3 regions of the Streptomyces sp. NPDC037013 genome follow, and region 2 is predicted to be linked to each of the others. Evidence: riboswitches for the same ligand, from Rfam matches in the RefSeq annotation. Region 2 holds a riboswitch; each other region holds the start of a gene.
The links. Region 2 has a riboswitch for cobalamin ahead of ACZ7DY_RS18540 (energy-coupling factor ABC transporter permease). Riboswitches for the same ligand answer to the same signal wherever they lie in the genome.
Positions count from the first base shown of each region.

Region 1: linked by a shared signal. The riboswitch ahead of ACZ7DY_RS30900 (cobalamin biosynthesis protein) and the one ahead of ACZ7DY_RS18540 (energy-coupling factor ABC transporter permease) in region 2 are both predicted to bind cobalamin.
Region 3: linked by a shared signal. The riboswitch ahead of ACZ7DY_RS08840 (ribonucleoside-diphosphate reductase subunit alpha) and the one ahead of ACZ7DY_RS18540 (energy-coupling factor ABC transporter permease) in region 2 are both predicted to bind cobalamin.

Region 1 covers NZ_JBVJRV010000009.1:73,281-75,470, forward strand. The annotation lists gene ACZ7DY_RS30890 (inorganic phosphate transporter) at 1-375, shown strand, start outside; gene ACZ7DY_RS30895 (hypothetical protein) at 388-612, shown strand; cobalamin riboswitch at 738-879, shown strand; gene ACZ7DY_RS30900 (cobalamin biosynthesis protein) at 989-1,960, shown strand; gene ACZ7DY_RS30905 (cobyric acid synthase) at 1,957-2,190, shown strand, end outside.
Region 2 covers NZ_JBVJRV010000004.1:880,261-882,450, reverse strand. The annotation lists gene ACZ7DY_RS18545 (energy-coupling factor ABC transporter substrate-binding protein) at 1-167, opposite strand, end outside; gene ACZ7DY_RS18540 (energy-coupling factor ABC transporter permease) at 167-877, opposite strand; cobalamin riboswitch at 908-1,091, opposite strand; gene ACZ7DY_RS18535 (PTS ascorbate transporter subunit IIC) at 1,201-2,190, opposite strand, start outside.
Region 3 covers NZ_JBVJRV010000002.1:840,929-843,118, reverse strand. The annotation lists gene mctP (monocarboxylate uptake permease MctP) at 1-201, shown strand, start outside; gene ACZ7DY_RS08845 (GNAT family N-acetyltransferase) at 287-790, shown strand; cobalamin riboswitch at 852-974, shown strand; gene ACZ7DY_RS08840 (ribonucleoside-diphosphate reductase subunit alpha) at 1,106-2,190, shown strand, end outside.

The DNA of each region.
Region 1 (2,190 bases), on a different contig from region 2:
GTCGCGTGGGGCCTGACCCTGCCGGCGGCCGGTCTGGTCGGCGCGGGCGCCGAGTTCCTCACCAAGCAGGGCCCCTGGGGCATCACGGCCACCGCGGCGCTCCTCATCGCCGGCTCGGGCGTGATCTGGTTCCTCTCCCGCCGCAACGCCGTCGACCACACCAACGTCACGGACGACGAGACCCGCCACGACGGCATCCCGGCCGCCGAGCCCGCGGGCGTCGTGACCACCGCGATCGCCGCCGTCACCCCGCCTCCCGCGGGCGCGCCGGCCGCCTCCTCTCTCCGGGAGGAGCCCGTCAAGGCCACCCTGTCGGCCCCGACCACCACCACGACCGGCGCCATGGCGGACCCCGCCCGGCCCGCGACCGTGTAAGGACAGACCAGCATGAGCATCGACTGGGCAGCCCTCGGCTCCGTCTTCGGAGTCAGCCTCGCGGTGACCGTGGCCCTGGTGGGCCTGTTCACCCTCGGCATCGTCGGCCTCTCCAAGCAGGAGTCGGCGGCCGCCTCCACCGGTGGCTCCGCGGCCCTGGCCCGCACCGGCGCCTACGCCTGCTTCGCGCTGTGCGCCGCGGCGGTGGCGTACGGCATCTATCTGATCGTCGCCTGACGGCACGGCCGTCATCCGACGGCGGCGTTCCCGGGTGGGGCGCGGAGCGGTCACACGCTCCGCGCCCCACTCGTGCGTGTGGGCCCCAACACACTCTCCCGCCGCAGGTCAACGGCGAGTTGACGGGCCTTCGCGAGGCGTGGTGGACTGCCGGGGCCAACCACGGCGGCAGAAGAGGAAGCCGGTGCGAATCCGGCGCGGTCCCGCCACTGTCACCGGGGAGCCACTCCCCGCGAGCCAGGAACTCTCGCCGCCGATCACGTCGAACCAGGGCGCGGACACCCTGAGTGAGGACATATCGCCATGCCCGGCCGCCCGGTGCCGCCCTCCCCCCTGAGTACGAGTCCTCTCCTCAGCGCAGCGGCGGGCTGAGCCCATGAGTGCCGATCGCGACTTCGCGTACGGCGCCGCCGCCGGCCTCCTCGGTGACCTGCTGCTCGGCGATCCCCGCCGGGGCCATCCGGTCGCCGCGTTCGGCCGTGCCGCGGGCGCCGTCGAGCGGCTGCTGTGGCGCGACCACCGCGGGTGGGGTGCGCTGCACGCCGTGGTCTGCGCCGGTGGCGCGGCCGGCGCCGCCGCCCTAGCCGCCACCGCCGTACGCCGCTCACGCACCGGATCCGTCGCGCTGACCGCCGCCGCCACCTGGGCCGTCGTCGGCGGCACCTCGCTCACCCGGGAGGCCCGGGCCATCGGCGGGGCGCTCGCGGCCGGGGACATCGAGGTGGCGCGGGAGCGGCTGCCGCACCTGTGCGGGCGGGACCCGCAGGCGCTGGACGCCGACGGGATCGCGCGGGCGGTCGTGGAGTCCGTCGCCGAGAACACCTCCGACGCCGTGGTCGGGGCGCTCGTCTGGGGTGCGCTGGGCGGGGTCCCCGGGCTCGTCGCCTTCCGTGCCGTCAACACGCTGGACGCGATGGTGGGGCACAAGTCGCCCAGGTATCTGCGGTACGGGTGGGCCTCCGCCCGGCTCGACGACGTCTTCGGGTGGCCCGGCGCACGGCTGACCGCGGGACTCGCCGCGCTCGCCGGGGATTCGCCGCGCGGCGCCCTGCGGGCCTGGCGCGCGGACGCCGGCCACCACCCGAGCCCGAACGCGGGCCCCGTCGAGGCCGCCTTCGCCGGCGCGTTGGGCGTACGGCTCGGGGGGACGCTCTCGTATGCGGGCCGGGTCGAGCACCGTCCCGTGCTGAACACCCGGGGGCGCCAGGTCCGGGTGGCGGACATCGAACGGGCCGCCACGCTGTCCCGTCGCGTCGGCGTGCTCGCCCTCGGTGCCGTGGTGACCACCCGCTGGGCGCTGCGGTCGGCAAGGCCACCGCGGTCGGCAACGTCAGGGAGAAACTCATGAGCGGTGGACTGCTCGTCGCGGGAACCACCTCGGACGCGGGCAAGAGCGTCGTCACCGCCGGCATCTGCCGGTGGCTGAGCCGCAAGGGGGTGTCCGTCGCGCCGTTCAAGGCGCAGAACATGTCCCTCAACTCCTTCGTCACCCGCGAGGGCGCGGAGATCGGGCGGGCCCAGGCCATGCAGGCGCAGGCCGCCCGCGTCGAGCCGAGCGCCCTGATGAACCCGGTGCTG
Region 2 (2,190 bases):
CAGGGCTTGTAGTCCGGTTCGTTCTCGGTGATCGCCGTCTCGGCCTGTGCGTCGGAGCCGGTGAACGGCTCCTTCTTGTCGTCTCCGAGCCCCAGGGCGAGGGGCAGCACCGCGAGCGCGGCGACGATGACGAGCAGCAGGGTGTTGATCTTCGCGTTCCGGCTCATCAGGCGCTGGCCCCCGTCTCCGTCTTGGTCGTCGTCCCGGCCTGCTTGCTCTGCAGGAGCACGCCGAGCCGGGTGAGCTCACCCTTGCTGGACTGCACGAGCAGCCGCATCACCAGGACGGTGAGGAGCCCCTCGCTGACCGCGAGCGGGACCTGCGTGACGGCGAAGATGCCGCCGAACTTCCCCAGCGCGCCGAGGAAACCGCTGCTCGGGTCGGGGAAGGCCAGCGCCAGCTGGACGCTGGTGACGCAGTACGTGGACAGGTCGGCGACGAAGGCCCCGAAGAAGACGGCGGCCATGAGCGGCACGTCGAACCGCTTGAGGAGCCGGTAGACCGCGTATCCGGCCCAGGGTCCGACGATCGCCATCGAGAAGACGTTGGCGCCCAGGGTGGTGAGTCCGCCGTGGGCGAGCAGCAGCGCCTGGAAGAGCAGGGTGATGGTGCCGAGCACCGTCATGATCGGCGGCCGGAACAGGATCGCTCCGAGGCCGGTGCCCGTCGGGTGCGAGCAACTGCCCGTCACGGACGGGATCTTCAGGGCGGAAAGGACGAATGTGAAGGCCCCGGAGGCGCCGAGGAGCAGGGTGCTCTCCGGGTGTTCCTTGACTTCACGGGTCAGGGAGCGGACTCCGTGGACGACGAACGGCGCGGACGCTACGCCCCAGGCGATCGCGTGCGCCGGTGGGAGGAAACCCTCGGCTATGTGCATGGCTCGGCAGACCCTCTCCAGCACCTCGTGGATGGACAACGCGCCTTGGCCGGTCTCCTGGCTGACGGGTCGTACCGACCGGACTCCGCCTTCCCGGGTGCGTGTGCACCCAGTGGCTGCCGCGAGGGCTGGAGCCGGACTTCCCGATCACAGTGGCGAGGGCCGCACCGGCATCACACCGGATTTCCCGTGCACCAAGGCGTGGCGACATTAGTGCGCAACTGATCCGCTGACAACTTGTGCGCGGGGTGCGGTGGTGTCGTACGTGTGCGCGCGTACCACCGCGTACGCCCCTGTTCAGGGGCTATGTGTGGCTGGTGGGGTCACCGGGGCGGCGGCGGGGGCGGCTTGGGCGCGCCGCGCGGTGGCCGGATCTTCGCATACGCGACCGGTCGTCCGGCGGAACCGGGGGCTGTCGGCGGAGTGTGGGCACCCTCGGCGGGGAGCAGGGCGTCGCGATGGGCTCCGGGGTCCCAGCCGGTCTCCACGACCCGCTTCTGGAAGACCACGGCGCCGAGCAGGAGGGCGGCGCCGATCAGCAGCATCAGGAGGATTCCAGTGGTTTCGCCCGTCTTGGCCGCATGGCCGATGAGGGTGCCGAACCAGCCGAAATCGGCGTCGCCGAAGGTGGTGTTCTCCTTGCCGAAGGCGCCGAGGACCTTCAGGAGCAGGGCGGGCAGGAAGGTGATGAGGAGGCCGTTGACGAAGGCGCCCGCGGCGGCGCCGCGCCGGCCGCCGGTCGCGTTGCCGTAGACGCCCGCCGCACCACCGGTGAAGAAGTGCGGGACGAGGCCGGGCAGGACGAGGGCGAGCCCGAAGGCCGGATGGAAGATCCAGGCGAGCAGGCCGAGCCCTGCGAGGCCGCCGGCGAAGCTGGAGACGAAGCCGACCAGGACGGCGTTCTGTGCATAGGGGAAGACAATGGGCGCGTCGAGGGAGGGCACCGCGCCGGGCACCAGTTTCCGGGCGATGCCCTGGAAGGCCGGGACGAGTTCGCCGAGGATCGTGCGGACGCCGAAGAGGATCACGGCGACGGCGATGCCGAACTGCAGGCCCTGCATGACCGACTGCATGACGTAGTCGCCGACGCCGCTCGCGCCCGGCGCGCCGTCCTCGCCGAAGGCCTTGAACGCCGCCTCCTTGCCCGCCTTGCCGAGGAAGACCAGCGACATGATCAGGTAGATCAGGACCATCGACAGGGCGGTCGCCACCATCGAGTCGCGCAGGAAACGCAGGCCTTCGGGGAGGTTCATCTCCTCGGTGCTGCGGCTGCGGCGGCCCACCAGTTGCCCGGTCGCGCCGGCCGCGATGTA
Region 3 (2,190 bases), on a different contig from region 2:
GGCATCGGCGAGATCGGCTACATCGGCCTGACCGCGTTCATCCTGAACGTGCTCGTGACCGTGGTCCTCACCTTCGTCCTGAAGGCGCTGAAGGCCCCCGAGGGCGTCGACGAGACGTCCCCGGAGGACTACACGGCGGACGCCGGCGACCCCGGTGTCGTACAGGAGCTGCCGAAGGCCACCGCGGGCTCCGGGCACTGACCCGCCCCCACAACCGCACCGCATCCGACAAGGGCCGCCGGAAAACCGGCGGCCCTTCGTCGTCTCCTGTTGCACACTGCGGCGCATGGACATCACGATCAGGCGGGCGAGGCCCGAGGAGTACGGGGCCGTGGGCGACCTCACCGCGCAGGCCTATCTCGACGACGGACACCTGGACTTCGGGACCGAGGACCCCTACCTGCCCGTGCTGCGGGACGTGGCCGGACGCGCGGCGCACGCCGAGATCCTGGTCGCCGTTGCGGACGACATGGCCGGGGAGCTGCTCGGCGGCGTGACCTTCGTGCCGGACGGCGGGCCCCTGGCGGACATCGCGCGGGACGGCGAGACCGAGATCCGCATGCTGGCGGTCGCGCACGCGGCGCGCGGCCGGGGCGTCGGCGAGCTCCTGGTGCGCTCGTGCGTCCAGCGGTCCAGGAACGCGGGCCGGAGCCGGCTCGTGCTCTCCTCCTCGCCCTCCATGCGCACCGCCCACCGGCTCTACGAACGCCTCGGCTTCCTGCGGACCCCGGAGCGCGACTGGTGCCCCCTCCCCGACCTGCCGCTGCGCACCTACGCCTTGACGCTCTAGACCCCACCTCCCTGACCCGACACAAGATGTGGGCCTGCTCCCGAAGCGCGACACAAGATGTATGCTCGTGCTCGCTGTCGCCGCAGGGGAATCCGGTGCAAGTCCGGAACTGTCCCGCAACGGTGGACGTGTACGCATTTGTCGTACGCGGAGTCCGAAGACCTGCCGGCAGCGCACCCGTGCCGTCCGGCCCGGGTGCCGACCGTCCGGGCCTCGTGGAATGGGCCGGTGGACGCGGTACGCCGCCCTGCCCGGGTGCGCCCGTGTGTGCCGACCCCTCCCCCAGGCCCAGAGCCGAGCGAGGGAGAGCTCCACGTGACCATCGCGCCTGCCGAACCTGCGTCAGCGCCGTCACCGACGACCGCCGAGGGCGCCGACGCGCCGGGGACCGCGCTGCTGCGCACCCTGACCGACCTCACCGCCGACCTCCCCGACGCCGACCCCGGGCGGGTCGCCGCCGCCGCGCTGCGGGGCCGGTCGGCGCGGGCCGACGAGGCGGAGCTGCGGACGCTCGCGACGGAGGCGGCCGCGGGGCTCATCTCCGAGGACCCGGCCTACTCCAAGCTCGCCGCCCGGCTGCTCTCCCTCTCCATCGCCGCCGAGGCCGCCACCCAGGGCGTGCGTTCCTTCACCGAGTCGATCGCGGTCGGCCGGCGCGAGGGCCTGATCGCCGACCGCACCGCCGCCTTCGTGACCTCGCACGCGGCCCGGCTCGACGCGCTCGTGGAGACCGCGCTCGCCGACGGCGCCGACTTCCGCTTCGGCTACTTCGGCCTGCGCACGCTGCACAGCCGCTATCTGCTGCGTCACCCCATCACCCGCCAGGTCATCGAGACCCCGCAGCACTTCATGCTGCGCGTCGCGAGCGGCCTGGCCGAGGACGACAGCACCCGCGCGCTCGACGAAGTCGCCGCGCTGTACGGCCTGATGAGCCGCCTGGACTACCTGCCGTCCTCGCCGACGCTCTTCAACTCCGGCACCCGCCACCCCCAGATGTCGTCCTGCTACCTCCTCGACTCCCCGCTGGACGAGCTGGACTCGATCTACGACCGCTACCACCAGGTGGCGCGGCTCTCCAAGCACGCGGGCGGCATCGGACTCTCGTACTCGCGCATCCGCTCCCGGGGCTCGCTGATCCGCGGCACCAACGGGCACTCCAACGGCATCGTGCCGTTCCTGAAGACGCTGGACGCCTCGGTCGCCGCGGTCAACCAGGGCGGGCGCCGCAAGGGCGCGGCCGCGGTCTACCTGGAGACCTGGCACTTCGACATCGAGGAGTTCCTGGAGCTGCGCGACAACACCGGTGAGGACGCGCGCCGCACCCACAACCTCAACCTCGCGCACTGGATCCCGGACGAGTTCATGCGCCGGGTCGCCGCCGACCAGGAGTGGTCGCTCTT